DNA from 3 places in the Pantoea sp. UBA4549 genome. Region 2 is predicted to be linked to each of the others. Evidence: riboswitches for the same ligand, from Rfam matches in the RefSeq annotation. Region 2 holds a riboswitch; each other region holds the start of a gene.

Region 1 (10,631 bases), on a different contig from region 2:
CGCTGGCTGACATGATCAAAGGTAAGCAGGGTCGTTTCCGTCAGAACCTGCTGGGTAAACGCGTTGACTACTCCGGTCGTTCGGTTATCACCGTGGGTCCATACCTGCGTCTGCATCAGTGCGGTCTGCCGAAGAAAATGGCCCTGGAGCTGTTCAAACCGTTCATCTACGGCAAGCTGGAACTGCGTGGTCTTGCTACCACCATCAAAGCAGCCAAGAAAATGGTTGAGCGCGAAGAAGCGGTTGTCTGGGATATCCTGGATGAAGTGATCCGCGAACACCCGGTACTGCTGAACCGTGCACCAACGCTGCACCGTCTGGGTATCCAGGCGTTTGAACCGGTTCTGATCGAAGGTAAAGCGATCCAGCTGCACCCGCTGGTCTGTGCGGCCTATAACGCCGACTTCGATGGTGACCAGATGGCGGTACACGTACCGCTGACGCTGGAAGCACAGCTGGAAGCGCGTGCGCTGATGATGTCGACCAACAACATCCTGTCGCCAGCGAACGGTGAGCCAATCATCGTTCCTTCACAGGACGTTGTTCTGGGTCTGTACTACATGACCCGCGACAAAGTAAACGCCAAAGGCGAAGGCATGGTGCTGACCGGCCCGAAAGAAGCTGAGCGTGTTTACCGCGCTGGCCTGGCTGAGCTGCACGCCCGCGTTAAAGTGCGTATTACAGAATATGCGAAAAACGAACAGGAAGAGCTCGTTGCGAAAACCAGCCTGATCGACACGACCATTGGCCGTGCGATCCTGTGGATGATCGTACCGAAAGGTCTGCCTTACTCCATCGTCAACCAGGCGCTGGGTAAGAAAGCGATCTCCAAAATGCTGAACACCTGTTACCGCATTCTGGGCCTGAAGCCGACCGTTATCTTTGCTGACCAGACCATGTACACCGGTTTCGCCTATGCAGCCCGTTCAGGTGCATCAGTCGGTATCGACGATATGGTTATCCCGGCGAAGAAAGCGGAAATCATCGCGGAAGCGGAAGCGGAAGTGGCTGAGATTCAGGAACAGTTCCAGTCTGGTCTGGTCACTGCGGGCGAACGTTACAACAAAGTCATCGATATCTGGGCCGCTGCGAACGAACGCGTCTCTAAAGCGATGATGGATAACCTGCAGACTGAAACCGTTATCAACCGTAACGGTGAAGAAGAGCAGCAGGTCTCGTTCAACAGCATCTACATGATGGCCGACTCCGGTGCGCGTGGTTCTGCAGCACAGATTCGTCAGCTGGCAGGTATGCGTGGTCTGATGGCGAAGCCAGATGGCTCCATCATCGAGACGCCTATCACGGCAAACTTCCGTGAAGGTCTGAACGTACTGCAGTACTTCATCTCGACGCACGGTGCGCGTAAAGGTCTCGCCGATACCGCACTGAAAACGGCAAACTCCGGTTATCTGACCCGTCGTCTGGTTGACGTGGCGCAGGATCTGGTGGTTACCGAAGATGACTGTGGCACGTTCGAAGGCATCATGATGACGCCGGTTATCGAAGGTGGCGACGTTAAAGAGCCGCTGCGTGAGCGCGTACTGGGCCGTGTAACGGCTGAAGACGTTCTGAAGCCAGGCACTGCTGACATTCTGATCCCGCGTAACACGCTGATCGATGAGCACTGGTGTGACGTGGTAGAAGAGAACTCCGTTGACGTCATCAAAGTGCGTTCAGTCGTAAGCTGTGAAACCGACTTCGGTGTGTGCGCACACTGCTACGGTCGCGATCTGGCACGTGGTCACATCATCAACAAAGGTGAGGCCATCGGCGTTATCGCAGCACAGTCCATCGGTGAGCCGGGTACTCAGCTGACAATGCGTACGTTCCATATCGGTGGTGCGGCATCGCGTGCGGCGGCTGAATCCAGCATTCAGGTGAAGAACAAAGGTACTATCAAGCTGACCAACGCGAAGTCTGTAACCAACTCCTCCGGGAAACTGGTTATCGTCTCACGTAACGTTGAGCTGAAGATGATCGACGAGTTCGGTCGTACCAAAGAGAGCTATAAAGTGCCTTACGGTGCGGTGATGGCGAAAGGTGATGGCGAGCAGGTTGCGGCGGGCGAAACCGTAGCAAACTGGGATCCGCACACCATGCCGGTAATCACCGAAGTGGGTGGTTTCATCCGCTTCACCGACATGATCGACGGTCAGACCATTACCCGTCAGACTGACGACCTTACCGGTCTGTCATCGCTGGTGGTACTGGATTCCGCAGAGCGTACTGCGGGCGGTAAAGACCTGCGTCCGGCGCTGAAAATCGTTGATGCTAACGGCAACGACGTTCTGATCCCGGGCACCGACATGCCGGCTCAGTACTTCCTGCCAGGCAAAGCGATTGTGCAGCTGGAAGATGGCGTGAAGATCAGCTCGGGTGATACCCTGGCGCGTGTTCCGCAGGAATCTGGCGGTACCAAGGACATCACCGGTGGTCTGCCACGCGTTGCGGATCTGTTCGAAGCGCGTCGTCCGAAAGAGCCAGCAATCCTGGCGGAGATCAGCGGTATTATCTCCTTCGGTAAAGAGACCAAAGGCAAGCGTCGTCTGGTGATCACGCCAGTTGATGGCAGCGATCCGTACGAAGAGATGATTCCGAAGTGGCGTCAGCTTAACGTATTCGAAGGTGAGCGCGTGGAACGCGGTGACGTCGTATCTGACGGCCCGGAATCACCACACGACATCCTGCGTCTGCGTGGCGTTCATGCGGTAACACGTTATATCACTAACGAAGTGCAGGAAGTTTACCGCCTGCAGGGCGTTAAGATTAACGATAAGCACATCGAAGTCATCGTACGTCAGATGCTGCGTAAAGCGACCATCATGAGCGCGGGTAGCTCAGAGTTCCTTGAAGGCGAGCAGGCAGAAGTCTCCCGCATCAAGATCTCTAACCGCGATCTGGAGACCGCTGGCAAAATCGGTGCAACCTATGCACGCGATCTGCTGGGTATCACCAAAGCGTCTCTGGCAACCGAGTCGTTCATCTCTGCAGCCTCGTTCCAGGAGACCACGCGTGTCCTGACCGAAGCCGCGGTAGCAGGCAAGCGTGATGAACTGCGCGGCCTGAAAGAGAACGTCATCGTGGGTCGTCTGATCCCGGCCGGTACCGGTTATGCGTACCATCAGGATCGTATGCGTCGCCGTCAGGCGGGTGAAGCACCGGTTGCACCGCAGGTCACTGCGGATGAAGCCTCTGCCAGCCTGGCTGAGCTGCTGAACGCGGGTCTGGGTGGCAACAACGACGAGTAATCGTCTGCCGCACCAACGCGAAAAAACCCTGCTCCGGCAGGGTTTTTTTTTTGCCTGATGCTCAGCGTTTACCCTTTACTTCGTGGCGCGTCAGGCCAATATCGCGCAGCTGGTTGTCGCTGAGCTGCGCCAGTACCTGACGCGTTGCGCGCCGGGCTCGCCACTGCTTCAGCATCTGCAGCGCTGCGCGGATCATATCCGGTAGCGTAACGCTAAAAGGTTTTGCAGCACGATTCTGATCAAATTCCATTCTCTTGCTCCTTAACGGGGGTATCTGAGCAGCATTGTCCGTTTTCCCGCCAAAACCATACAGACTCAAATCCGGAGTTTATTTACCATACAGATTGCGTTTTACCGCATCTGAATGCTAAAAGTAGCGCTTATCTGTACTGGTTTTTTTAGATGGACTTATTACCAGGAGCATACAATGACGCGCTATCAGCATCTGGCCTGCCTGCTTTCCGATCGGATTAAGCAGGGGCTTTATCGCAGCGGTGAACGTCTGCCTTCAGTACGTACGCTGAGTAGCGAGCACGGGGTCAGTATCAGCACCGTGCAGCAGGCGTATCACCTGCTGGAAGAGAAGCAGCTCATCGTACCGCAGCCGCGATCCGGCTATTTTGTTGCCACGCATAAAGCAACACCGCCTGTGCCTGCGCTGACGCGTCCGGTACAGCGGCCGGTAGAGGTTACGCAGTGGGATTCCGTGCTGGAACTTCTCAGCAGCCGTGCCAGCGATGAGGTGATACAGCTGGGCAGCGGGATGCCCGATCTGACGCAGCCGACGCTGAAACCGCTGTGGAAAATCATGGGCCGGCTGGCGCAGAAACAGCAGACCGAACTGCTGAACTATGACAGCCTGCTCGGCGTCAGCGTCCTGCGGGAACAGGTAGCGCGCCTGACCATCGACAGCGGTTGCCAGCTGACGGCGGAGGATATTGTGATCACCACCGGCTGCCATGAGGCGCTGTCGGTTTCAATTCGCGCAGTCTGCGCGCCGGGTGACATCATTGCTGTGGAGTCGCCCGCGTTCCATGGCACGATGCAGACGCTGCGCGGACTGGGGATCAGGGTCATTGAGATCCCGACCGATTCAGTTACCGGGATCAGCCTGGATGCGCTGGAGCTGGCGTTTGAGCAGTGGCCAATCAAAGCTGTGGTGGTGGTCCCCAACTGCAATAATCCCCTGGGGTTTATCATGCCGGAAGCGCGCAAGCGGGCGCTGCTGGCGCTGGCGCAGCGGGTTGATGCCGCCATCATTGAGGATGATGTCTATGGCGAGCTGGCATGGAACTACCCGCGTCCCGTGACGCTCAAATCGCTCGACATGGATGGCCGCGTACTGCTCTGCAGCTCCTTTTCCAAAACGCTGGCACCCGGGCTGCGGGTGGGCTGGGTGGCGCCGGGGCGTTATCGCGACAGGGTGCTGCATATGAAATATATCGGCACCGGTTCCACGGCGACGCTGCCGCAGCACACCGTGGCAGAGTTTATTCGTCAGGGCCACTATCTCCCGCATCTGCGCCGCATGCGTCAGGTATATCAGCGCAATTATGAAACCTTCAGCTGCTGGGTGCGGCACTACTTTCCCTGCGGCATCTGCGTATCGCGGCCGCAGGGCGGATTTCTGATGTGGATTGAGCTGCCGGAGGCGTTTGACGCGGTGCGGCTTAACGCCGAGCTGCGCGAGGCCAGCCTGCAGGTCGCCGTGGGCTCTCTGTTTTCCGCTTCGGGCAAATACCGTAACTGTCTGCGGCTGAATTACGGCCTGCCTGTGAATGAACAGACGGAACAGGCGCTGGCGCAGCTGGGAATGGCGATAGAGCGCGCTATGCAGGCGTGCAGCAGCGACCGGCATCAGGCACCGCAGCTGCTGGTGGAATAAACCGGAAAGGCAGGGCTGAGGAGAGAAGGGTAATCAGCCCTGGCCCGCTGCAAACCACAGCGGGCAGAGCTACTGTACCGGTTTCCGGCGCGCAGACGAGGCCTGCTGGCTATCCCTGCGTGCCGGACCCTGCGATTTCAGTGTGTTTTACACGGGTTTTCACGCCTCTTCGATCGGCGTTCCGCTTCCCACCTGCCGCAGCAGCTCAGCCGTGGCGGTGCGCCAGTCAGCTGCCTGCGTAATGGCGCTGACGACCGCAATGCTGCCGACCCCGGTCGCCAGCACCTCAGGCACGCGCGCCAGGGAAATACCGCCGATAGCGACCGCGGGGATCCCCTGCAGGTGCGGCAGGTGCCGCTGCAGCTGTGCCACTCCCTGTGGTGCAGACGGCATCTGCTTGGTTTGCGTGGGAAAGATATGCCCCAGTGCAATATAAGAAGGCCGCAGTGCCACCGCGCGTTCCCGCTCTGCATCATCATGCGTTGAGATCCCCAGCCGCAGGCCTGCCTGACGAATAGCCTGCAGATCCGCCACCTCCAGATCCTCCTGACCCAGATGTACGCCGTATGCCTGATGCGCAATGGCCAGACGCCAGTAGTCATTAATGAACAGCCGTGCCCGATAGCGCCGGCCCAGCGCAATCGCTTTACGTACCGAATCTTCTGCCTCGCGATCGGGCAGATCTTTGATGCGCAGCTGGATCGTGCGTACGCCGGCGGCCAGCAGCCGTTCGATCCAGCTGACGCTGTCAACCACCGGATAGAGCCCCAGCTGCGGCGCCGTAGCGGCAAATGCGGCCGTCATGCTTTCTCCTTATTAACCGCATCGGCAGGATGATAAAGCTCGCCTCCGCGGCGGCGGAATGTTTCGGACATCTGCGCCATCCCCACCTCAACCGGCTGTGCATCAGCCTGCTGGCGCGCCGCAAATTCCCGTACTTCCTGGGTAATTTTCATTGAGCAGAACTTCGGCCCGCACATAGAACAGAAGTGCGCAACTTTGCCGGATTCCTGCGGCAGTGTTTCATCGTGATAGGCGCGGGCGGTGTGTGGATCCAGCGCGAGATTAAACTGATCTTCCCAGCGGAATTCAAATCGCGCTTTGGACATGGCGTTATCGCGGATTTGCGCCCCCGGATGCCCTTTGGCCAGATCGGCGGCGTGCGCGGCGATCTTATAGGTGATCAGCCCCTGCTTTACATCTTCTTTATTTGGCAGACCAAGGTGCTCTTTAGGCGTCACATAGCAGAGCATCGCGCAGCCGAACCAGCCAATCATCGCCGCGCCAATACCGGAGGTAAAATGGTCGTAGCCGGGGGCAATATCGGTGGTCAGCGGGCCAAGCGTGTAGAAGGGCGCCTCATCACAGTGTGTCAGCTGCTCGGTCATGTTGCGCCGGATCATCTGCATCGGAATATGGCCCGGTCCCTCAATCATCACCTGTACGTCATACTCCCAGGCGATTTTGGTCAGCTCGCCCAGCGTTCTGAGTTCTGCAAACTGCGCCTCATCGTTGGCATCCTGAATCGAGCCAGGGCGCAGGCCATCGCCCAGCGACAGGGCAACGTCATAAGCGGCGCAGATTTCGCAGATGTCGCGGAAATGCTGATAGAGAAAACTCTCCTGGTGATGTGACAGGCACCATTTCGCCATAATCGAGCCACCGCGTGACACGATCCCGGTCAGACGTCTGGCCGTCATCGGCACATAGCGCAGCAGTACCCCGGCGTGGATAGTGAAGTAATCGACGCCTTGTTCTGCCTGTTCCAGCAGCGTATCGCGGAAAATGTCCCAGTTGAGATCTTCAGCGACACCGTTCACTTTTTCCAGCGCCTGATAGATCGGCACGGTGCCGATGGGAACCGGACTATTACGCAGGATCCACTCGCGCGTTTCATGGATGTAGCGGCCGGTGGAGAGATCCATCACGGTATCGGCACCCCAGCGCGTGGACCACACCAGCTTTTCCACCTCCTCTTCAATCGACGAGCTGACCGCAGAGTTACCGATATTGGCATTGACCTTCACCAGAAAATTGCGGCCAATAATCATCGGTTCTGATTCGGGGTGGTTGATATTGGCTGGGATAATGGCGCGCCCGCTGGCGACTTCGTCGCGCACAAATTCTGCGGTGATATTTGCCGGCAGGTGCGCACCAAAGCTTTCGCCCGGGTGCTGCTGCAGCAGCACTTCGCTGCGGATGCGTTCACGGCCCATGTTTTCACGAATCGCAATAAACTCCATCTCCGGCGTCACTATGCCCTGACGGGCGTAGTGCAGCTGAGTGACGCAGCGACCAGGCTTCGCACGGCGCGGAGAGGGCAGCGATTCAAAGCGCAGATGATCCAGACCTTCATCGGCCAGACGCTGCTGCGTATAAGCGGAACTGCGCTGAGCAACCGGCTCACTGTCATTGCGCCCGGCTATCCACGCGGCGCGCAGCTTTGCCAGCCCCTGATGGACATCGATAGTGGCCTGCGGGTCGCCATAGGCGCCTGCGGTGTCATAAACCGGAACGGGCTCATTGATTTCATACTGCGGTTCCGCTTTGGTACCACCGGTATGGGTAGGACTGAGCTGGATTTCACGCATCGGCACGCGAATGTCAGCGCGGCTGCCGGTGATCCAGATACGCTGTGAGTTGGGAAAGGCGGTGCCCTGCAGCGAGTTGATAAAATCCTGCGCTTGCGCGCGCTGTTCACGACGAGAAGGTTTAGCAGCAGACATAGCAAAATTCCTGAAGTCAGTGGAAGTTGCTTGTCCGGAGTCCGGAAGGAGTAACAGCGCCTGCAGTCAGGTAAGGCCCGATCGTGCGCTGATAATAGCTACTCTTGTTCCCTTCGCAGGTACTAGCCTGATCAGGTTCCGCGGATCCCGAATTAACGGTCTCAGCCCCGGGGGGCACTCCGACAAGGTGTTTCTGTTTAAAACAATAAAAGCCCGGTCAGCATAAGTGGGCTTTTACGGAATAACAAGGATTTTACAACTGCAGAAGGATCAGGCCGGACGCGCAATAGTGCTGTCGTTTGCAACAGGCGGAGAAACCAGCTGGTTATCCCACGCCATCTGAATCAGCTTATCTTCCAGAGAAAAGCGCGACGCCAGCGTTTCGCCTACTTCAGAGAGCGCCCGCTGGAACTCAACGCAGTTTTCATCGGTAATCGCCTGCTGCAGATGACTGTCATACAGCTGCATGATGCGATCGGTATTGCTTTCAAGCGCCGGGTAGAGATGCGCTGCAGCAACCAGCGGGCTATCGCCCTGCAGATCCCTGATAATGCGCTCATACATACTGAAATGGCCGGTTGAGAGATAGTCCACCAGCGTGTGGCAGAAGTCATCCAGAGCCTGCTCATTCAGCGCCGTCAGCGCCTCTTTATTAGGCTTAATGCCGATTAATTCATAATAAGTGACAAGCAAATGCCGACGCGCACGTAACCATGCATCGACTAATTCATTACCGCCACCGACACGCCTGGTCAGGTTATCTAACTGGGTAAGCATATGAGGCTCCCGGTGAGTTATAGTTGTTCATTACACTTAACATCAGACTTTCAGCGTGCCGTGCGACGCTAAGGACAACGAATAAGATGCAACGTGAGATCTCAAGCGTAGACGCTGGCTGGTGGATTGTCAGCTCTGAACAGAAACTTTGGTTGCCGCAGTGTGAGCTACCGCACGGCTTAGCGGCAGATTTCGACCTTACAGGCCAGCACGGCATGCTTATCGGCGAGTGGCAGGGCGAAAACGTCTGGCTGATCCAGACGTCGCGCCCGGAAAATATGGGCTCGGTCCGGCAGATTATCGATCAGGATCCCGGGCTGTTTCAGCTCGCCGGCCGGGGAGTGCAGCTGGCTGAATTCTACCGCTCCCACCGCTGGTGCGGCTACTGCGGCCATGAGATGCGCGTCAGTCCGCGTGAGTTTGCCTGCCTCTGTACCCACTGCCGCGAACGTTACTATCCACAGATTGCACCCTGCATCATTGTGGCGATTCGCCGCGGCGATGAGATCCTGCTGGCGAATCATGCCCGCCATCGTAACAGCATCTATACGGTACTGGCTGGCTTTGTCGAAGTGGGTGAAACGCTGGAGCAGGCGGTGGCGCGTGAGGTCATGGAGGAGAGTAATGTACGGGTTAAAAACGTGCGCTATGTCACCTCACAGCCGTGGCCGTTTCCCCATTCGCTGATGACAGCCTTTATGGCGGAGTATGAGGACGGCGAGCTGCAGCACGATGGGAAAGAGCTGCTGGATGCGGGCTGGTATCGCTTTGATGCGCTGCCACAGCTGCCGCCACCGGGCACCGTTGCCCGGCGCCTGATTGAAGACACCGTGGCGCTGTGTCGCGCCAGCGTGGCATGAAAATGCTACACTGACGCCCTTAGCATGAGAGAGCCCATTATGAGTGAACTGAAGAACGACCGTTATCTGCGCGCCCTGCTGCGCCAGCCTGTAGATGTTACCCCGGTCTGGATGATGCGTCAGGCCGGACGCTATTTACCGGAATATAAAGCCACGCGCGCTGAAGCCGGTGATTTTATGTCGCTGTGTAAAAATGCTGAGCTGGCATGTGAAGTGACGCTGCAGCCGCTGCGCCGCTATCCGCTGGATGCAGCTATCCTCTTCAGCGATATTTTAACTATCCCCGATGCGATGGGGCTGGGTCTCTATTTTGAAACCGGCGAAGGTCCGCGCTTCTCCCGCCCGATTACCTGTCGCGCAGACGTCGATAACCTGCCGGTGCCCGATCCGGAGCAGGAGCTGGGTTACGTGATGAATGCGGTACGGACCATCCGCCGCAACCTCAACGGTGCCGTTCCGCTGATCGGCTTTTCCGGCAGCCCGTGGACGCTGGCAACCTATATGGTTGAGGGCGGCAGCAGCAAGGCATTCACTAAAATCAAAAAGATGATGTATGCCGAACCGCACACGCTGCATACGCTGCTGGATAAACTGGCAGACAGCGTGATCCTCTACCTTAATGCGCAGATCAAAGCGGGTGCGCAGTCGGTTATGATCTTTGATACCTGGGGTGGCGTGCTGACTGGACGCGACTACCGCGATTTTTCGCTGAATTACATGCATAAAATTGTGGACGGTCTGGTGCGTGAGAACGAAGGCCGTCGTGTACCGGTTACGCTGTTTACCAAAGGCGGCGGACAGTGGCTGGAGGCGATGGCTGCCACTGGCTGTGACGCGCTGGGGCTGGACTGGACGATGGACATGGCTGAGGCGCGTCGTCGCGTGGGCCATAAAGTCGCCCTGCAGGGCAACATGGATCCGTCTATGCTTTATGCGCCGCCTGCCCGTATTGAAGAGGAGGTGGCCACCATTCTTGCCGGGTTTGGCCAGGGTGAAGGGCACGTATTTAACCTCGGGCACGGTATCCATCAGGATGTGCCGCCAGAGCACGCAGGTGTGTTCGTTGAGGCGGTGCATCGTCTTTCACGTCAATACCATCAGGAATAAGCATGGATTTAGCCGCATTACGTCAGGA
Region 2 (10,631 bases):
TATCGCGACCAAGCTGCGCAGTACTCTGCCGGAAGTGATTGAGCGTGCGGTGCACATGGTAAAACGCGCACGCAATTATACCGATGACGTGGAGTTCTCCTGTGAAGATGGCGGGCGCACGCCGATTGACGATCTCTGCCGCATGGTTGAAGCCGCCATCAGCGCCGGTGCTACCACCATCAATATTCCCGATACCGTTGGCTATACCCTGCCCGGTGAGTACGCCAATATTATCGGACAGCTGGTTAACCGCGTGCCTAACATCGACAAAGCGATTCTGTCGGTGCACACCCATGATGATTTAGGCATGGCCACCGGCAACGCTATTGCTGCGGTACTGGCGGGCGCGCGTCAGGTTGAGGGTACGCTGAATGGTCTGGGCGAGCGCGCCGGTAACTGTGCGCTGGAAGAGGTGATCATGGCGATCAAAACCCGCCAGCAGATCATGAATGTTCACACCGCTATCAACCATCAGGAAATTTACCGCACCAGCCAGATTATCAGCCAGATCTGCAACATGCCGATTCCGGCGAACAAAGCGGTGGTCGGCTCAAATGCGTTTGCGCACTCTTCCGGCATTCATCAGGATGGCGTGCTGAAAAACCGTGAAAACTACGAGATTCTGACGCCTGAATCGATCGGTCTGCACAAAATTCAGCTGAACCTTACCTCTCGTTCCGGACGCGCGGCGGTAAAACATCGTATGGAAGAGATGGGCTACAAAGAAGCGGACTACAACCTCGACGCGCTGTATGACGCCTTCCTGAAGCTGGCCGACAAGAAAGGTCAGGTATTTGATTACGATCTGGAAGCGCTGGCCTTTATCAATAAACAGCATGAAGAACCGGAGTTTTTCCAGCTCAACGAATTCAACGTCCAGACCGGCTCCAGTGTCACGGCCACCGCTTCAGTCCAGCTCGGCTGCGGTGAGGAGACCAAAGCGGATGCGGCCACCGGTAACGGCCCGGTTGACGCAGTCTATCAGGCAATCAACCGCATTACCGGCTTTGACGCTGAGCTGGTCAACTACAAGCTGACGGCGAAAGGTCACGGTGAAAATGCCCTGGGCCAGGTGGATATCGTGGTGAATTACAACGGACGCAAGTTCCACGGCGTAGGCCTGGCAACCGATATTGTTGAATCCTCTGCCAAAGCGATGATTAACGCACTCAACAATATCTGGCGGGCAAAACAGGTCGAAAAAGAACTGCAGCGTAAATTTAAAGAACAGAAGGAAACGGTGTAACTATGACTCATTCATATCATATTGCGGTCATGCCAGGCGACGGAATCGGCCCGGAAGTGATGGCGCAGGCGATGAAAGTGCTCGACGCGGTGCGTACCCGCTTCGGCATGCGTATCACCACCAGCGAATATGATGTTGGCGGTATCGCCATCGATCGTCACGGTGAACCTCTGCCGCCCGCGACCGTAGCCGGAGCTGAGCAGGCAGACGCCATTCTGTTTGGCTCTGTTGGCGGCCCGAAGTGGGAGCATCTGCCGCCGGCTGGCCAGCCTGAACGTGGCGCGCTGTTGCCGCTGCGCAAGCATTTCAGACTGTTCAGCAATCTGCGCCCGGCCGCGCTCTACAAAGGTCTTGAAGCATTCTGCCCGCTGCGCAGTGATATCGCGGCGCGCGGATTTGATATTCTCTGCGTACGTGAGCTCACCGGCGGCATCTATTTTGGCCAGCCAAAAGGACGCGAAGGCAGTGGCGCGCACGAGCGGGCGTTTGATACCGAGGTTTACCATCGCTTTGAGATTGAGCGCATTGCACGTAATGCGTTTGAAGCCGCGCGTAAGCGTCGTTGTCATGTCACCTCAATCGACAAAGCTAACGTGCTGCAAAGTTCAGTGATGTGGCGTGAGATCGTGAATGAAGTGGCAAAAGCGTACCCTGACGTACAGCTGGCGCATATGTATATCGATAACGCCACCATGCAGCTGATCAAAGATCCGTCGCAGTTTGATGTCCTGCTCTGCTCAAACCTGTTTGGCGACATTCTCTCTGATGAGTGCGCCATGATTACCGGATCAATGGGCATGCTGCCGTCAGCCAGCCTGAACGAAGAAGGTTTTGGTCTGTTTGAACCTGCTGGCGGCTCTGCGCCGGATATCGCCGGACAAAATATCGCTAACCCGATTGCCCAAATCCTGTCGCTGTCGATGCTGCTGCGCTTTAGCCTGAACGCCGCCGACGCCGCTGATGCTGTTGAACAGGCGGTAAGCCAGGCGCTGGAGGCGGGCCACCGCACCCGCGATCTGGCGGGCGACGGTCCTGCAGTCAGTACGGATGAAATGGGTAGCCTCATCGCGGGCTTTATTGCCGGAGAAAAATAAAAATGAAAAGCTTATACCAGAAGTTATTTGACGCACATGTCGTTCACGAAGCACCCGATGAAACGCCGCTGCTCTATATCGACCGTCACCTGATCCACGAAGTGACTTCACCGCAGGCGTTCGATGGCCTGCGCGCGCACGGACGTAAAGTGCGTCAGCCGGAAAAAACGTTTGCCACGATGGATCACAACGTTTCAACCCAGACCAAAGATATCAACGCATCGGGTGAAATGGCGCGTATTCAGATGCAGGAGCTGATGAAGAACTGCGACGAGTTCGGCATCCAGCTCTACGATCTGAACCATCCCTTCCAGGGCATTGTGCACGTCATCGGGCCGGAACAGGGCATGACCCTGCCGGGCATGACCATTGTCTGCGGTGATTCACATACTGCCACGCATGGCGCCTTTGGTTCACTGGCGTTTGGTATCGGCACCTCTGAAGTCGAGCATGTGTTTGCCACCCAGACGCTGAAGCAGGGTCGTGCCAAAACCATGAAAATCAATGTGTCGGGCGCCGCTGCGCCGGGCATTACCGCGAAAGATATCGTGCTGGCGATCATCGGTAAAACCGGCAGCGCGGGCGGCACCGGCTACGTGGTGGAGTTCTGCGGCCCGGCGATTGAAGCGCTGAGCATGGAAGGCCGTATGACGCTGTGCAACATGGCGATTGAGATGGGCGCAAAAGCGGGCCTGGTGGCACCGGATGACACCACGTTTGCCTACCTGAAAGATAAGCAGTTTGCGCCAAAAGGCAACGACTGGGAGCAGGCGGTAGCCTACTGGCGCACGCTGAAGTCCGATCCAGACGCCGTATTCGACAGCGTGGTGACGCTGAACGCTGCCGACATTGCTCCGCAGGTGACCTGGGGCACCAACCCGGGTCAGGTGATGGCGGTGGATCAGGCGATACCCGATCCGGCCTCGTTTGCCGATCCGGTTGAGCGCGCCTCTGCTGAAAAAGCGCTGGCTTACATGAACCTGCAGCCGGGCGTGAAGCTGACCGATGTGGCTATCGATAAAGTCTTTATCGGCTCCTGCACTAACTCACGCATTGAAGATCTGCGCGCCGCCGCGGCGATTGCTAAAGGGCGCAAAGTGGCACCCGGCGTGGTCGCGATGGTGGTGCCAGGTTCCGGCCCGGTTAAAGCGCAGGCGGAAGCGGAAGGTCTGGATAAAATCTTTCTTGAGGCGGGTTTTGAGTGGCGTCTGCCGGGCTGCTCTATGTGTCTCGCCATGAACAACGATCGCCTGAATCCGGGTGAGCGCTGCGCCTCGACCAGCAACCGCAACTTTGAAGGGCGTCAGGGGCGCGGCGGTCGTACGCACCTGGTCAGCCCGGCGATGGCTGCCGCCGCGGCGGTCTCCGGCCGTTTTGCCGATATTCGTGAACTGACTCAGGGAGCTTAAGCGATGGCGACTAAATTTACGCAGCACACCGGTATTGTCGCACCACTGGATGCGGCCAACGTGGATACCGATGCCATTATCCCGAAGCAGTTTCTGCAGAAGGTCACCCGCACCGGTTTTGGTGCCCACCTGTTTCACGACTGGCGTTTTGACGATGACGCCGGCACGCAGCCTACCGCCAGCTTTGTGCTTAACAAGCCTGAGTTTGCCGGTGCCAGCATTCTGCTGGCGCGCGAGAACTTTGGCTGCGGTTCCTCCCGTGAGCACGCCCCCTGGGCGCTGACCGACTTCGGTTTCCATGTCGTGATTGCGCCGAGCTTTGCCGATATCTTTTATGGCAACAGCTTTAACAATCAGCTGCTGCCGGTACGGCTGAGCGAAGAGGAAGTGGAGGCGCTGTTCCAGCTGGTTAACGCCAGTCCGGGCATGCGCTTCACGGTGGATCTGGAAGCGCAGACGGTCACCGCGGGCGACAAAGTCTATACGTTTGAGATCGACAGCTTCCGCCGCCACTGCATGATTAACGGCCTGGACAGCATCGGCCTGACGCTGCAGCATGAAGAATCGATAGCGCGCTACGAGCAGCAGCAGCCCGCCTTCCTGCGCTAGTTATTCAACGCCGCAACCAACGTCAGGTTGCGGCACGCTTTACGCGCCGGCCTCCGTCGCCGGCTTCACATCGCGCACCCGCGCAACCAGCAGCAGCGCCAGCACGGACATACCCAGCGCCACCTGATAAACCGATTCATGCCCGAAACGCTCGCTCAGGATCCCCTGCAGCAGCCCGGCCACGATCAGTCCGGTGGAGATGGAGGTGGTGAACAGCGTCGTTGCCGCGCCCGCCCGCCCGGGCATCAGATCCTGAAACCAGAGCATGCCAATGCCGGCGATAATACCGATAAACGCGGCATTGAAGAGCTGCAGCAGCATCAGCGCGGCTTTTGACGTAAACAGCACCAGCCCAAGATAAAAGAGAACCGCTGCCACACCCGCCAGCAGCATCAGCGCGCGCTTGCCGACGCGCTTCGCGTAAAAGCCTGCCAGCAGCATAATCGGGATCTCCAGCCCGGCGGCCGTTCCCATCAGGAGGCCCGCCAGCTTTTCCGGCAGCCCCAGCGTGTTGCTCATATAGAGCGGCATATCAATAAAGTACATGGTGTTGCACGCCCACATGATTACTGAGGCGATAAACAGCAGCATCACCTGCGTATCTTTCCACGGGCTGACCTGCAGCAGCAGCTGCTCCGGCGTCGCCACCACGCGCGGCACCGACGGCAGGCCGCGCCAGATCAGCAGCATACTCAATAAAAACATCCCTGCCACCACGGCGAACAGCGTCACGAAGCCGAAATTAAGCGCCAGCGCAAAAGAGAGCGGCGGACCAATGACCCACGCCAGCGACAGCTGTGCCCGCATCACCGAACTGAACATCACCACTTCGCGCGCGGATGCGTCCGCGTACTCCCGCGCCAGTGCAAATATCTGCGGCATCGCGACGCTGGCCAGCGCAGAGAGCAGCACGCCAAGGCTTATCAGCGTGGCGTAGTGGCGGTTAAACGCAAACAGCAGCGCGTTCAGAATGGCCATCAGGCAGCAAAAGAGGATCAGATGCCGCCGGTCGCCGCGCGTGTCAGAGCGCTTTGCTACCAGCATACTGATCACAATGCCGCCCAGGGCATTGATGGTGAAAAAGAGCCCGACCCAGAAGGGCCGCACCTGCACCTCGCGGGTCAGAAACAGGCTGAGGGTTGGTGCCTGCAGCGCACCCGCTACGCCTGCCATAAAGGTGACAGCCATAAAAGCGAGATAGACCGGATCGGGGCGGCGCTGCCGCGTTAACAGCGACTTCATGCAGTAGTCCCTTTGAAAAAACAGAAAAGAGTAGCGAAAGAGCGTAGACGATTTCACACCGCCATGAAAAAAGCCAGCAGAGAAAATCTGCTGGCGGTGTAATTGCACCCTACTCAGAAAAATGTGCCGCACAGGCGACACCGCTGGTTGAGCGCCACCCGAACCGGGCGCCTCCCGCTCTTCCATTGGCTGTCAGTATGCCCCTATTATAGAGAAACAAACACTGAGCGAAATCGTCATGGAGTTCCCCTTTTATGTCCTCAGCTCGTCTGCAGCAGCACTTTATTCGGCTCTGGCAGCAGTGTGAAGGTCAGGATCAGGCGACGACGCTTGACGCTCTGGCCAGCAGCCTGCACTGCTCACGGCGCCATATGCGCAATTTGCTTCAGGCGATGCAGCATGAGGGCTGGCTGACCTGGCAGGCTGAGGCGGGACGCGGAAAGCGCTCGCAGCTGCGCTTCTGCTGTACCGGGCTGGCGCTGCAGCAGCAGCGGGCTGAGGCGCTGCTGGATCAGGACAGTATTGACCAGCTGGTTCAGCTGGTGGGTGACAAAGCGCAGGTGCGGCAGATGATTGCTGCCCACCTTGGGCGCAGCGTGCGTCAGGGCAAACATATCCTGCGCGTGCTCTACTACCGTCCGCTGCAAAACCTGCTGCCCGCCTCACCGCTGCGCCGCTCGGAAACGCACCTGGCCCGGCAGATCTTCAGCGGCCTGACGCGCATAAATGAGGAAAACGGGGAAATTGAACCGGATATTGCTCACCACTGGCAGCAGCTTTCCGCACGGCAGTGGCGCTTTTATCTGCGCCCGGCCATCCGCTTTCATCACGGGCGCGAGCTGGAGATGGCGGATATCCTTGATTCGCTGCAGCGCAGCGCTGCCCTGCCGCTGTTTGCACATATTGCGCAGCTGCACTCCCCGGCACCCTGGACGCTGGATATCTCTCTGACCCAGCCTGACAGCTGGCTGCCATGGCTGCTGGGCAGCGTCAGCGCCATGATCCTGCCGCGCGAATGGCCGGCAATGCCCGACTTTGCCCGTCAGCCTGCCGGCTGCGGCCCCTACAGCGTGCTGCGCAATCAGCAGACGCAGCTGAAAATTGCCGCATTTGATGACTACTTTGGTTACCGGGCGCTGATTGATGAGGTCTCAATCTGGGTACTGCCGGAAGTCAGTGACGAGCTGGTCTACGCTGGCGTAAAGCTGCAGGGCAGCGAGGCGGATGAGATCGCGGAAGAGAGCCGTCTGGAGGAAGGCTGTTACTTTCTGCTGTTTGACCAGCGATCCGCCTGGGGACGCCATGCGCCGTTCCGCCGCTGGGTCAGCGATCTGCTTAATCCCGTTACCCTGCTGCATCATGCCGATCCCGGCTATCAGCGCTACTGGTTTCCCGCCTGGGGTCTGCTGCCGCGCTGGCACCATCGCCGCGATCGGCGGGCAGCGGATAAACCGGACGGTCTGACCCGGCTGACGTTAAGCTGGTACAGCGACCACGTTGAGCATGAAGGCATCGCCAGCGCGTTGCGTCCTCTGCTCGCGCAGCAGGGGGTGGAGCTGGTCACCCGGGTGGTGAGCTATGAAGCGTGGTTTGCCGGCGCCGGTGAAAGCGATATCTGGCTCGGCAGCGTTAACTTTACTCTGCCGCTGGAGTATGCGCTGTTTGCGCAGCTCTATGAGCTGCCGCTGATGCAGCACTGTATTCCGCTGGCGTGGCATGAGGATGCAGCGCGCTGGCGTGAGAAACGTCTGCCGCTGGCTGAATGGGCGCGCCAGCTGGTGGATCAGGACTGGCTGCATCCGCTGTTTCACCACTGGCTGCTGCTGGAAGGTCAGCGCAGCATGCGCGGCGTACGGCTGAACACGCTGGGCTGGTTCGATTTCAAATCTGCCTGGTTTGCGCCGCCGGCATTATGACGCTTTCACGCCGCCGCGGAAATGTCTACACTAAGCCGTTCTCAACGGGGTGCCTGCGTCGTCAGGCTGAGAGAAACCCGTCGAACCTGATCCGGTTAATACCGGCGTAGGGATTTGAGATGTGCCAGCCTCAGATCCTTTGCGACTCACCCCTATCCTCTCCTCAAGGAGCGCAAAGTGTTAAAGAACGTTCTGCCTGTCCTGCTACTGCTGTCTGCGCCGGTATTTGCTGCCAGACCCCTGCTCACTGTCTATACCTATGATTCATTCGCTGCTGAATGGGGGCCAGGCCCGGCGGTAAAGAAAGCGTTTGAAGCGGAGTGCGGCTGCGAGCTGCGCTACGTGGCGCTGGAGGATGGCGTCTCGCTGCTCAACCGTCTGCGCATGGAAGGAAAAAACAGCAAAGCCGACGTTGTGCTGGGACTCGATAACAATCTGCTGCAGGCGGCGGAAAAAACCGGCCTGTTTGCCAAAAGCCAGGTCGATACCGCGGCGCTGCAGCTGCCTGAGCGCTGGCAGAACGACACCTTTATCCCCTTCGATTACGGCTACTTCGCCTTCGTGTATGACAAAAACCGCCTGAAGAATCCGCCCGCGAGTCTGCAGGAGCTGGTTGAAAGCCCGCAGAAGTGGCGGGTTATTTATGAGGATCCCCGCACCAGCACGCCGGGCCTGGGCCTGCTGCTCTGGATGCAAAAAGTGTTTGGCGATCGCAGCGACGCGGCGTGGCAGAAACTGGCGGCCAAAACCGTTACCGTCACCAAAGGATGGAGCGAAGCGTACGGCCTGTTTCTCAAGGGCGAAGGCGATCTGGTACTGAGCTATACCACTTCACCCGCCTACCACATTATTGAAGAGAAGAAAGAGAATTACGCCGCTGCCACCTTCAGCGAGGGGCATTATCTGCAGGTGGAAGTCGCTGCGCAGCTGGCGGGCAGCAAACAGCCGGCGCTGGCGCAGCGTTTTATGCAGTTTATCGTCAGCCCCGCGTTCCAGCAGACGATCCCCACCGGCAACTGGATGTACCCGGTGATCAAAAGTGATTTACCGGCGGGCTATCAGGCGCTGAAGGTGCCACAAAAAGCGCTGCAGTTTTCACCGGCAGAAGTGGCTGACCAGCGCGCCGCGTGGATCAGCGCCTGGCAGCGGGCTGTCAGCCGCTAATGCCAGGCTGGCTGATCCCCGGCGCGCTGAGCGCGCTGCTGCTGTGTGCCGTGGCGCTGCTTGCCCTGGGGGCGCTGCTGACGGCGGCCCCGCTGCCGGACATGCGCGCCCTGCTCAGCGACAGCTATCTGCACCACGTGCTGGCGTTCTCTTTTGAGCAGGCGCTGCTCTCGGCACTCTGCTCGGTGCTGCCGGCTGTGCTGCTGGCGCGCGCGCTCTATCGCCGCCGCTTCCCGGGTCGTACGCTGCTGCTGCGGTTATGCGCGATGACGCTGGTGCTGCCGGTGCTGGTGGCGGTATTTGGCCTGCTGAGCGTCTACGGCCGTACCGGCTGGCTGGCGCAGCTCTGCATGCTGCTGGGCGTACCCTATCACTTCTCTCCCTATGGCCTGCAGGGCATCCTGCTGGCGCACGTCTTTTTTAACCTGCCGCTGGCGACGCGCATGCTGCTGCAGGCGCTGGAGAGCATTCCGGCGGAACAGCGTCAGCTGGCGGCGCAGCTTGGGCTGCGCGGCTGGAACCTGTTCCGGCTGCTGGAGTGGCCCTGGCTGCGCCGGCAGATCCTGCCGACGGCGGCGCTGATCTTTATGCTCTGCTTTGCCAGCTTCGCCACGGTGCTGGCGCTGGGTGGCGGGCCGCAGGCGACCACGCTGGAGCTGGCGATCTACCAGGCGCTGAGTTTTGATTACGATCCCGGCCGTGCCGCGCTGCTGGCGCTGCTGCAGCTTAACTGCTGTCTGCTGCTGGTGCTGCTCAGTCAGCGCTTCAGTAAAGCGATCCCGGCCGGCAGCCAGAAGCTGCAGGGCTGGCGCGATCCGCAGGATAGCTGGCGCGCGCGTATCAGCGACACGCTGCTGATTACGCTTGCGCTGCTGCTGCTGCTGCCCCCGCTGGCGGCGGTGGTCGCTGATGGCGTGCGCGGCGGTGTAGCCGGTGCGCTGCAGCAGCCGGCGCTCTGGCAGGCCACCCTGACCTCACTGCGTATCGCGCTGGGCGCGGGCGCACTCTGTGTGATCATGACGATGATGCTGCTGTGGAGCAGCCGCGAGCTGCGCCAGCGCCAGCATCGGGTGAGCGCACAGGCGCTGGAGCTGAGCGGCATGCTGATCCTGGCGATGCCGGGCATCGTGCTGGCCAGCGGCTTCTTCCTGCTGTTTACCGCCACCTCCGGGCTGCCGGCGCGGGCCGACGGGCTGGTGATCTTTACCAATGCGCTGATCGCCATTCCCTACGCCATGAAAGTGCTGGAAAACCCGATGCGCGATATCGCCGCACGCTACGCGCCGCTCTGCGCCTCGCTCGGTCTCTCCGGCCTCAATCGCCTGAAGCTGATTGAGCTGCGGCTGCTGAAGCGCCCGCTGGCGCAGGCGCTCGCCTTTGCCTGCGTGCTCTCGATTGGCGACTTTGGCGTAGTGGCGCTGTTTGGCAACGCCGATTTCCGCACCCTGCCCTGGTATCTTTATCAGCAGATCGGCGCCTATCGCGGTGCCGACGGTGCAACGACCGCCCTGCTGCTGCTGCTGCTCTGCCTGTTACTTTTTACTCTGATGGAAAAACTGCCGGGACGCCATGCTGACACTCACTGATCTTACTTACCTTTATCAGCATCTGCCGATGCGTTTCAGCTTCAGCGCCCGGGCGGGTGAACGGCTGGCGATACTTGGCCCGAGCGGCGCCGGTAAAAGCACGCTGCTGAGCCTGATCGGCGGCTTTCTGCCGGTCAGCCACGGCACGCTGCTGATCAACGGCTGCGATCACACCCGCAGCGTACCGGCGTCGCGTCCGGTATCGATGCTGTTTCAGGAGAACAACCTGTTTCCGCACCTGTCGGTGCAGCAGAATATGGCCCTGGGGCTGCATCCGGGCCTGAAGCTGACGCGTGACCAGCAGCAGCAGTTACAGGAGATTGCCCATCAGACCGGACTGCACGATTTGCTGTCGCGTCTGCCGG
Region 3 (10,631 bases), on a different contig from region 2:
AACCGAACGCACATGAATCCAGGGCGCCATTAATGGCGCCCCTACGCGGACGATTGCGGCATTAATGCGCCCCTGGCAAACAACGCGCACGAAACCCAGGGCGCCATTAGTGGCGCCCCTGCAGGGGCGGATAATGCATTGATGCGCCCGGATAAACGAACGTGCCCTTACGCTGGAGGAGAGAAGATGAATACACCTGCCACCACGGTACGCTGGCAGCTCTGGATTGTGGCGTTTGGCTTCTTTATGCAGACGCTGGATACCACCATTGTCAACACCGCGCTGCCCTCTATGGCACAGGATCTCGGCGTCAGCCCGCTGCATATGCATTCCGTTATCGTCTCTTACGTTCTGACGGTTGCGGTGATGCTGCCGCTGAGCGGCTGGCTGGCTGATCGCTTTGGCGTGCGTAACATCTTTTTCAGCGCGATTGTGCTGTTCAGCGTCGGATCGCTGTTTTGCGCGCTGGCTGCCACGCTTAACCAGCTGGTCCTGGCGCGCGTGGTACAGGGCATCGGCGGCGCAATGATGGTGCCAGTGGGCCGCTTAACGGTCATGAAAATTGTGCCGCGCGAGCAATATATGTCCGCCATGACCTTTGTCACCCTGCCGGGACAGATTGGCCCGCTGCTCGGCCCGGCACTCGGCGGCGTACTGGTTGAATACGCCAGCTGGCACTGGATTTTTCTCATCAATATCCCGGTCGGGATTATTGGTGCTATCGCCACGCTGATGCTGATGCCTAACTACACCATGCAGACGCGCCGGTTTGACTTTGCCGGCTTTCTGCTGCTGGCGGCTGGCATGGCGGCGCTGACGCTGGCGCTGGATGGCGGCGGCAGCGGCGCACTGCTGCCCGGCCTCCTGATCCTCACCGGTGTACTGTCGCTGCTGTTCTATCTGATGCACGGCCGCCATAATGACAACGCGCTGTTCAGCCTGCGGCTGTTTGATAACCGTCTCTATTCGATTGGTCTGCTCGGCAGCTTTACCGGGCGCATCGGCAGCGGCATGCTGCCGTTTATGACGCCGGTGTTTCTGCAGGTAGGTCTTGGTTTCACGCCGTTTCACGCCGGGCTGATGATGATCCCGATGGTGCTGGGAAATATGGGCATCAAGCGTGTGGTGGTGCGCATCGTGAATCTGTTTGGCTACCGCCGCGCACTGGTCAGCAGCACGCTGGCGCTGGCAGGGGTCGTAGCGCTGTTTGCCGTGGTGGCGCTGGCCGGCTGGATCTGGCTCCTGCCGCTGGTATTGCTACTGCTCGGCATGGTCAATGCCCTGCGTTTTTCCGCCATGAATACCCTGACGCTGAAAGATCTGCCGGACGATCTCGCCTCCGGTGGCAACAGCTTGCTGTCGATGATCATGCAATTGTCGATGAGTATCGGCGTCACGCTCGCCGGTCTGCTGCTTGGTGCGTTTGGCCACCAGGCTGCCGCGGGCAGCGACATGGCGCAGCAGACCTTTGCCTGGACCTGGCTCTGTATGGTGGTGGTGATCGCCCTGCCGGCGCTGGTGTTCTGGCGGGTACCGGAAGCCCTCAGTAAAAATGTTGATCTCAGAACCAGGAGCAATAAGTGATTGCGCGTTTCCGGCCCGGCATCGGCGCCAAACTCTTTATGGCGATTTTTGGCACCTGCATGCTGGTCATTATTACTATGCACTGGGGAGTACGGCTCAGCTTTGAGCATGGCTTTGTTGATTACATTAAAAAGGGCAACGAACAGCGGCTGACGCTGCTGAGTGATGCGCTGGCGGATCAGTATGAGCAGCACGGCAGCTGGGATTTCCTGCGCCAGAACGATCGGCTTATCTTCACCATTCTGCGCTCGCTGGAGCAGAACCCTGGCAGCCACAATCCGCTGCCGCCGCACGGCTGGCGCACACAGTTCTGGATCATCGATCAGCAATATAAGGTGCTGTCAGGCCCGCGCGCACCAATTCCGCCAAAAGGAACACGGCGTAACATCACCACCAGCACCGGTAAAATTGTCGGCTGGGTGATTGCCTCGCCGGCGGAAAACCTGACGCGCAGCACCGATATCAATTTTGACCGGCAGCAGCGCCAGACCAACTGGATGATCGTCACGCTCTCTACCCTGCTGGCGGCGCTGGTGACCTGGCTGCTGGCTCGCGGCCTGCTGGCGCCGGTCAAACGGCTGGTAGAGGGCACGCATCAGCTGGCAGCGGGTAAATTTGCTACCCGGGTTAAGGTTGATAGCGGTGATGAAATTGGTCAGCTGGCGCGCGACTTTAATCAGCTGGCGCAGTCGCTGGAAAAAAATGAGAGTAATCGCCGCGCGTTCATGGCGGATATCTCCCATGAGCTGCGCACGCCGCTGGCGATCCTGCGTGGCGAGCTGGAGGCGATACAGGATGGCGTGCGGCAGGTCACGCCTGAGGCGATAAGTTCGCTGCAGAGCGAGGTGGTGGTACTGACCAAGCTGGTGGATGATCTGCATCAGCTGTCGCTCTCCGATGCGGGTGCCCTTGCCTACCGCAAACAGCCGCTGGATCTGGTTAACCTGCTGGAAGTGATCGCCGGCAGCTTTGCCGGACGCTATCGCACGCACCATCTGACGCTGCAGCTGCAGCTGCCTGCAGAAGCCAGCAGCTTTGGCGATCCTGACCGGCTGATGCAGTTGTTTACGAACCTGCTGGAAAACAGCCTGCGCTACACCCATCCCGGCGGCGACGTCCGCATTACCATGCGGCAGCAGGAGGATCAGTGGCTGCTCTGTATTGATGACAGCGCACCCGGCGTAGCGGCGGCGCAGCGCACGCAGCTGTTCGAGCGCTTTTTCCGTGCGGAAAATTCCCGCAATCGCGCCAGTGGAGGCTCCGGTCTGGGGCTGGCTATCTGTAAAAATATCGTCGAGGCGCACGGCGGTACGATTTCTGCAGAGCACTCTGATTTAGGTGGCGTACAAATCAGGCTAAACTTGCCCTATGTTCCCCAGTAGAAAGCCCGTATGAGCCCGGAAAATAGCGATCCACTAATTCTTGTTGTTGAAGATGAACCCAAGCTGGCGCAGCTGATGATCGATTATCTGCAGGCGTCGAACTATCGCACGCATCATATTGCCAGTGGCGGCGAAGTGCAGGCCTGGCTGCAGCACACTACGCCCGCGCTGATGCTGCTCGACCTGATGCTGCCGGGCTGCGACGGTATGACGTTGTGCCGCGAAATACGCCGCAGCTCCGACCTGCCAATTATTATGGTCACCGCCCGCACCGAAGAGATTGACCGCCTGCTGGGGCTGGAGACCGGCGCGGATGACTATATCTGCAAGCCGTTCAGCCCGCGCGAAGTGGTGGCGCGCGTGAAAACCATTCTGCGCCGCGTGCGTAAATCGCCGGAAGAGACGCAGCAGGCGTCGCTGCTGATGATTGACGAAGGTCGCTTTCAGGCCAGCTGGCGTGCCGCTCCGCTGGAGCTGACGCCGGCAGAGTTCCGCCTGCTGAAAACGCTGTCGCTGGAACCCGGCAAAGTGTTTTCCCGCGAGCAGCTGCTGAATCAGCTTTATGATGATTACCGTGTAGTGACCGACCGTACTATTGACAGCCATATCAAAAACCTGCGCCGCAAGCTTGAGGCGCTGGATGCCGATCAGCCGTTTATTCGTGCGGTATATGGTATCGGCTATCGCTGGGAGGCGGATATGTGCCGGCTGGCATAGCCTGTTATTGATCCCGATCAATTTACTTCACTCCGCACCCTGCCTACAATTCCCGCCTCTTTTGCAGAGCCGCACGCTGCGGCTTCTGCTGCGGCCATCCGCGATGGCCAGCTGACCTGACATCAGTGAGTCTTCCATGTTTAAACCTGAACTGCTCTCCCCGGCGGGAACGCTGAAAAATATGCGTTACGCCTTTGCCTACGGCGCTGATGCCGTTTATGCCGGGCAGCCGCGCTACAGTCTGCGCGTACGCAACAACGAATTCACACATGACAATCTGGCGCAGGGGATCGCTGAAGCGCACGCGCTGGGTAAAAAATTCTATGTGGTGGTTAATATCGCGCCGCATAACGCCAAACTGAAAACGTTTATTCGCGACCTCACACCGGTGGTGGCAATGCAGCCGGATGCGCTGATTATGTCCGATCCGGGGCTGATTATGCTGGTGCGCGAGGCGTTTCCGGCCATCTCCATCCACCTTTCCGTGCAGGCCAACGCCGTCAACTGGGCCACGGTAAAATTCTGGCAGCAGATGGGGCTGACGCGCGTCATTCTGTCACGCGAGCTTTCGCTGGAGGAGATTGCGGAGATCCGCACGCAGGTGCCGGAGATGGAACTGGAGATCTTTGTTCACGGCGCGCTCTGCATGGCCTACTCCGGCCGCTGCCTGCTCTCTGGCTATCTCAACAAACGCGATCCAAACCAGGGCACCTGTACCAACGCCTGCCGCTGGTCGTATAAGGTCTCCGAAGGTCAGCAGGATGAGGTCGGCAATATTACCGGCATGCATGAGCCGTCCGGACAGCAGGCTCCCGTGCCCGGCCACAACGCACCAACCGACCGGCTGTTTCTGCTGGAAGAGAAAATGAAGCCCGGCGAGGTAATGAGTGCCTTTGAAGATGAGCACGGCACCTACATCATGAACTCAAAGGATTTGCGTGCGGTGGCGCACGTGGAGCGGCTGAGCGCGATGGGCATCCACTCGCTGAAAATTGAAGGACGCACCAAATCATTCTACTACTGCGCGCGGACCGCGCAGGTCTATCGCCGCGCCATCGATGACGCCGCAGCGGGTAAACCCTTTGATACCTCTCTGCTCGCCACGCTGGAAGGTCTGGCGCATCGGGGTTATACCGAAGGCTTTCTGCGCCGCCACACCCATGACAGCTACCAGAATTATGAGCAGGGTTTTTCCGTTTCTGAGCGCCAGCAGTTTGTGGGCGAGTTTACCGGCGAGCGGCGCGGTGACTGGGCGCAGATTGCGGTGAAAAACAAATTCCTGCAGGACGATGCGGTGGAGATCATGACGCCGCAGGGCAACCTGACCTGCACGCTGGAGGCGATGCAAAACGATCGCGCTGAAGCGATCGGCGTTGCACCCGGCGACGGTCATCGGGTCTGGATCCCGGTGCCGGCAGACGTGGATCTTACCTTTGCACTGCTGCTGCGCAATCTCCCTGAAGGCAACACTACCAGCGATCCGCACGGCAAAAATCGCACAAAATGAAAAAAAGGCGGCGAAGTTAGAACAGGATCACAGACGGTCGCAACGCCGCGCTTTAGAATCGCGCCTGCTGCTAATGAGTAACAATATCCAGCATGCACGACCAGGAACCACCTCATTTACCCGCCCGGCTCCCCCGCGCGGGTTTTCTTTTTTCAGCGCCTGCCGATAAAGTTCCCGCCGCAGCTATGCTATAACCACATCCCTGTCTCACGTTTCAAGGAACTGAAGATGCACACTACACCGCTCACGCTGCTGATCCTGAATGGAAAAGGCGCCGGCAATGAGGATCTGCGCGCGGCCGTTAATACGCTGCGCGAAGAGGGCTTTAATCTGGCCGTGCGCGTCACCTGGGAAAAGGGTGATGGCGATCGCTATGTACAGGAAGCGGTTGCTCTGCAGGCGGAAACCGTTATCGCAGGTGGCGGCGACGGCACCATTAATGAGATTGCCACGGCGCTGGCTGCCGTGCCCGACGCCTCGCGTCCGGTGCTCGGTATTCTGCCGCTGGGCACCGCCAACGATTTTGCCACCAGCGTGGGTATTCCGGCTGAAATGGAGCCGGCGCTGCGCCTTGCCGTAGTGGGTAAAGCCACCGCTATCGATCTGGCACGGGTCAATGGCGACCGCTATTTTATCAATATGGCGACCGGCGGCTTTGGTACGCGCATCACCACCGAAACGCCGGAGAAGCTGAAATCCGCGCTGGGAGGCGTCTCTTACTTTATTCACGGTCTGATGCGCGTGGATGCGCTAAAACCTGACAGCTGTGAAATCAGCGGGCCCGGTTTCAGCTGGCAGGGGGACGCGCTGGTTATCGGTATCGGCAATGGTCGCCAGGCGGGTGGCGGACAGCGCCTCTGCCCGGATGCGCTGATCAACGATGGTCAGCTTAACCTCAGCATCGTGACCGCGCAGGAGCTGCTGCCAACGCTGTTCCATTCGCTGACGCGCGATGATGAGAACCCTAATATTGTGTCGGCTCAGCTCGACTCCCTGACCATTCGCTCGCCGCATGAGATGACGTTTAATCTGGACGGTGAACCGCTGAGCGGCAGTGAATTCACCATTGACGTGCTGTCGGGGGCAATCAGCTGTCGCCTGCCGCCACAGTGTGCGCTTCTGGCGTAACAACGGGCGTGCGTAACATCAGGGGCGCATCAATGCGCACCCTGTGACTTGCAGGGTCGCCACACCCGGCGACCTCCTCAAAAGCCGCTCTGCAGTCAGGGCGACTGGCTTAACCCTCCGCATCACACCTTCATCCAGCGCCGCTCAGCCGCCGAAACTGCGATGGCTTCCAGCACCTTTTGTACCTGTAACCCTTCGGCAAAGTCCGGCCACATACGATCGCCCGCCGCGATGCCGTTGATCAGGTCGCGGATCTCCACGGTTTTCTGGTCGTTAAAACCAATACCGTGTCCGGCAGAGACGCAGAAGCTGGCGTAGTCCGGATGCGCCGGCCCGGTGAGCAGCGTTTTAAAGCCCTGCCGCCCGGCAGGCTCATCGTGGAGATAAAGCTCCAGCTCCGCCATGCGCTCCTGGGTATAACGCAGCGTGCCCCGGGTGCCGGTCACTACGTAGGTCAGCCCCATTTTGCTGCCGCAGGCGATGCGTGAGGTCTCAATAACCCCGTGCGCGCCATTTCTGAAGCGCAGCAGCGCGCTGGCCTGATCTTCATTCTCTACCGGCAGCAGACGCGCAGGATCTTTAGGGTCGGGCCGCTGCGTGATAACCGTCATCATGTCACCGCTGACTTCCTCGATGTCGCCCACCAGATAGTGCGCCATATTGACGATGTGCGCTGCCAGATCGCCCAGCGCGCCCAGCCCCGCCAGTTTTTGCTGACAGTGCCAGTCCAGCGGCGTCTGCGGGCTGGCGAGATAATCTTCGTTATGGGTGCCGTAAAAATGCACCACGTCACCAATCTCGCCGCGCGCAATGATCTCCCGCGCCAGCTGGCTGGTCGGGTTTTTCATGTAGTTAAAGCCCACCAGCGTTTTTACACCTGCCCGCTCTGCGGCCTGTACCATCTCCTCTGCATCCGCTACGCTCAGCGACAGCGGTTTTTCCGAGTAGACATGTTTGCCGTGGCGAATCGCCTCCAGCGCCATCTCTTTATGCAGGAAGTTGGGCGCGCAGATATCCACGACATCGATCTGCGGATCGCTGACCAGCTCGCGCCAGTCGCCGGTGGAACGGGCAAAGCCAAACGTGGCGGCCTGCTTTGCCGCCAGGGCCGGGTTTACTTCAGCCAGCATCTCACGCACGATCTCCCCCTTCAGGGCAAATACCGTGGGTGCCTGCGCATAGGCGATAGCGTGACACCGCCCGATATATCCGCTGCCAATCATTCCGATTCTGACTCTGTTCATGCTGCACCCGTGAAAAGTAGAGAAGGTTTCGCGGAATATATGTTTCATATTTCGGCGCCACAATGGCGAAATGAAATATCTGTGATCATTGATGTGGGGCACACGACAAAATCAGCAATTACCGCTGTAAGTTTGCAGTACTTTGGTGATATTCCTCACATTGTGTCAGGGAGTGGCGGTTTATTCAGCAGTTGGTGAAAATTTTGCAAAAGGGCTTTGACACGCAGCAGGCTGCCCGATATTATGCGCCCCGTTCCACACAATTCCTCTGTAGTTCAGTCGGTAGAACGGCGGACTGTTAATCCGTATGTCACTGGTTCGAGTCCAGTCAGAGGAGCCAGATTCTTAAAAAGAGCAGCCTGTAAGGCTGCTCTTTTTATGCCTGCGTACTATCCGCCTGCGTCCTACCACCAGTGATGAAAATGATGCACCGGCCCGATGCCCTTTCCTGCCTCCAGTGAATCGGCCTGCAGCAGCGCCTGCTGCAGCCAGCCTTTTGCCGCTGCCACTGTATCAGCCCAGCTCTCATGCCGTGGTCGCAGCGCCGCCAGCGCTGCCGACAGTGTACAGCCGGTGCCGTGGGTATGACGCGTCGCCACGCGCGGCGCCGTAAAACGGGTGCGTCCGCTGCGGGTGATCAGCCAGTCAGGGCTCTCTGCATCCTCCAGATGGCCGCCCTTCATCAGCACCGCTGCACAGCCGAGATCCAGCAGTCCCTCCCCCTGCTGCAGCATGGCGCGCTCATCCCGGGCAGGTGCCGTTTCCAGCAGCGCCGCCGCTTCCGGCAGATTAGGCGTGATCAGTGAAACCTGCGGCAGCAGCCGCTCACGCATCGCTGCCACCGCCTCGGGGGCCAGCAGCGCATCGCCGCTTTTGGCAATCATGACCGTATCCAGCACCACAAACGGCAGCCGCGCACGCGCCAGTTTTTCTGTTACGACCTCCACGATATCGCTCCCGGCCAGCATGCCGATTTTCGCCGTATCGATACGGATATCGCTCAGGACCGAATCGAGCTGTGCGGCGACAAACGCCGGGGAAAGATAACAGACCGACTGCACGCCGCAGGTATTTTGTGCCACCAGTGCGGTAATGACGCTGGTGCCGTAGGCGCTGAGTGCAGAAAAGGTTTTGAGATCGGCCTGAATCCCTGCGCCGCCGCTGGGATCGGTGCCGGCAATGGTCAGGGCATTTATACGGGGCAAGCCGCGCGGCAAAGCAGAGAAAGGGTGGGTCATCATAGCGCTCCTGTCAGGCGTACAGGAAGGCGAATGCGCGCAGGCATCTGACTTCCCTACGCTGGCATTATCCAGATCAGGTAATACGGGTATTTCTCAGCCTTCACAAAGAAGGGCACCCCGAGTCATGGTGTCTGTTACGACACACCGGCAGCTTAGGGGAAGCGATCGCCTGAAGCAAGCCACAGAGAGCAGAAACATTGATCTGCGCGGTTGCAGAGGCAGACAGACCGCTGGGGTGACCGGTTTATTGATACAGCGCAAGCCGCGATAACGCTGCTGCGTGCTTAATCTGCTGCCGGACCACCCTGCCGGATATCACCATGATTAACCTGCTGCGCCATCTTATTCCGCACGCTCACCGCTGGCATCAGATTACAATCAGCCACCCCGGCGTTCTGAACCCTGCCGGACGTTACTGCCTGGCCACCTGTATCACCGCACGCTGTCGCGGCTGTGGCGCGCGGCTGCATAAGCTTTACTACCACGACCTCAGCGATAGCGAAGCACGCCGCTGGCTTGGCTGATTAACGGCAAAAAAAAGCCCCGCAGCAAGGTGCGGGGCGCAGGCCGGATAACAGAATTGAATTTACTGTGCCGGCTGGGTGCGGATCAGATAATCAAAGGCGCTGAGTGATGCTTTAGCGCCCTCGCCGCTGGCGATGATAATCTGCTTATAGGGCACCGTGGTGCAGTCGCCGGCGGCAAACACGCCTTTCAGGCTGGTTTCGCACTTCGCATCGATGATCACTTCACCCATGCGGTTACGCTCTATCGCGCCTTCAAGGAAGCCGGTATTAGGCAGCAGACCAATCTGTACAAAGATGCCGCTCAGCGCCAGCTCGTGCGTGGTCTGCGTGGTGCGATCCAGATACGCCAGGCCGGTGACTTTGCTGCCGTCGCCTTTGACTTCGGTAGTCTGGGCGTTGAGGATCACGTCGACATTTTTCAGGCTGCGCAGTTTATCCTGCAGCACTTTGTCGGCACGCATCTCACCGGCAAATTCCAGCAGCGTAACGTGCTCAACGATACCGGCCAGGTCGATGGCCGCTTCCACGCCGGAGTTACCGCCGCCAATGACCGCGGTGCGCTTGCCTTTAAACAGCGGGCCGTCGCAGTGCGGACAGTAGGTTACCCCTTTGGTACGATACTGATCTTCGCCCGGTACGCCCATGTTGCGCCAGCGCGCGCCGGTGGCGATAATGATGCTGCGTGATTTCAGCACCGCGCCGGAAGCGGTTTCAATAGCGTGCAATCCCCCTTCCTGCGCGGCCGGGATCAGTTTAATCGCGCTCTGCGTGTCAATCACATCCACCGCGTAATCATCGACGTGCGCGCGCAGTGAACCCGCCAGCTTCGCACCTTCTGTTTTGGGTACAGAAATGTAGTTTTCAATATCTACTGTATCCAGTACCTGGCCGCCAAAACGCTCGCCCATCAGGCCGGTGCGAATACCTTTACGCGCGGAGTAGATAGCGGCCGCGGCGCCTGCCGGACCACTGCCGATGATCAGGACTTCATAAGCGTCACGCTTGTTCAGCTCTTCTGCCGCACGCTTATCAGCGTTGGTATCTACTTTTCCGACGATTTCAGCCAGGCTCATGCGGCCCTGACCAAACTCTTTGCCGTTAAGGTAGACAGCCGGCACGCCCATGACGTTGCGCTCGGTGATTTCATGCTGGAACACGCCGCCATCGATGGCGGTGTGGCTGATACGCGGGTTAAGCACCGCCATCAGGTTCAGCGCCTGCACCACGTCCGGGCAGTTGTGGCAGGAGAGCGAATAGTACGTTTCAAAGTGCAGATCGGTATCGAGTGAAATAACCTGATC

What was found. Region 2 has a riboswitch for thiamine pyrophosphate ahead of thiB (thiamine ABC transporter substrate binding subunit). Riboswitches for the same ligand answer to the same signal wherever they lie in the genome.
Region 1: another riboswitch for thiamine pyrophosphate. It lies ahead of thiC (phosphomethylpyrimidine synthase ThiC); the one in region 2 lies ahead of thiB (thiamine ABC transporter substrate binding subunit).
Region 3: another riboswitch for thiamine pyrophosphate. It lies ahead of thiD (bifunctional hydroxymethylpyrimidine kinase/phosphomethylpyrimidine kinase); the one in region 2 lies ahead of thiB (thiamine ABC transporter substrate binding subunit).

Annotation. Positions count from the first base shown of each region.
Region 1 covers NZ_DGLH01000017.1:9,149-19,779, forward strand. Annotated here, with positions in the region: gene rpoC (DNA-directed RNA polymerase subunit beta') at 1-3,248, shown strand, start outside; gene B3041_RS15710 (DUF1127 domain-containing protein) at 3,310-3,498, opposite strand; gene B3041_RS15715 (PLP-dependent aminotransferase family protein) at 3,676-5,133, shown strand; gene thiE (thiamine phosphate synthase) at 5,293-5,937, opposite strand; gene thiC (phosphomethylpyrimidine synthase ThiC) at 5,934-7,859, opposite strand; TPP riboswitch at 7,951-8,051, opposite strand; gene B3041_RS15730 (Rsd/AlgQ family anti-sigma factor) at 8,130-8,636, opposite strand; gene nudC (NAD(+) diphosphatase) at 8,723-9,496, shown strand; gene hemE (uroporphyrinogen decarboxylase) at 9,536-10,603, shown strand; gene nfi (deoxyribonuclease V) at 10,606-10,631, shown strand, end outside.
Region 2 covers NZ_DGLH01000013.1:135,985-146,615, reverse strand. Annotated here, with positions in the region: gene leuA (2-isopropylmalate synthase) at 1-1,246, shown strand, start outside; gene leuB (3-isopropylmalate dehydrogenase) at 1,249-2,340, shown strand; gene leuC (3-isopropylmalate dehydratase large subunit) at 2,343-3,749, shown strand; gene leuD (3-isopropylmalate dehydratase small subunit) at 3,753-4,358, shown strand; gene B3041_RS13095 (MFS transporter) at 4,398-5,600, opposite strand; gene sgrR (HTH-type transcriptional regulator SgrR) at 5,855-7,516, shown strand; TPP riboswitch at 7,552-7,647, shown strand; gene thiB (thiamine ABC transporter substrate binding subunit) at 7,694-8,680, shown strand; gene thiP (thiamine/thiamine pyrophosphate ABC transporter permease ThiP) at 8,656-10,266, shown strand; gene thiQ (thiamine ABC transporter ATP-binding protein ThiQ) at 10,250-10,631, shown strand, end outside.
Region 3 covers NZ_DGLH01000015.1:221,219-231,849, reverse strand. Annotated here, with positions in the region: gene mdtD (multidrug transporter subunit MdtD) at 187-1,584, shown strand; gene baeS (two-component system sensor histidine kinase BaeS) at 1,581-2,966, shown strand; gene baeR (two-component system response regulator BaeR) at 2,976-3,683, shown strand; gene yegQ (tRNA 5-hydroxyuridine modification protein YegQ) at 3,820-5,190, shown strand; gene yegS (lipid kinase YegS) at 5,419-6,318, shown strand; gene B3041_RS15095 (Gfo/Idh/MocA family protein) at 6,441-7,562, opposite strand; tRNA gene B3041_RS15090 (tRNA-Asn) at 7,827-7,902, shown strand; gene thiD (bifunctional hydroxymethylpyrimidine kinase/phosphomethylpyrimidine kinase) at 7,967-8,767, opposite strand; TPP riboswitch at 8,837-8,933, opposite strand; gene B3041_RS15080 (hypothetical protein) at 9,124-9,327, shown strand; gene ahpF (alkyl hydroperoxide reductase subunit F) at 9,390-10,631, opposite strand, start outside.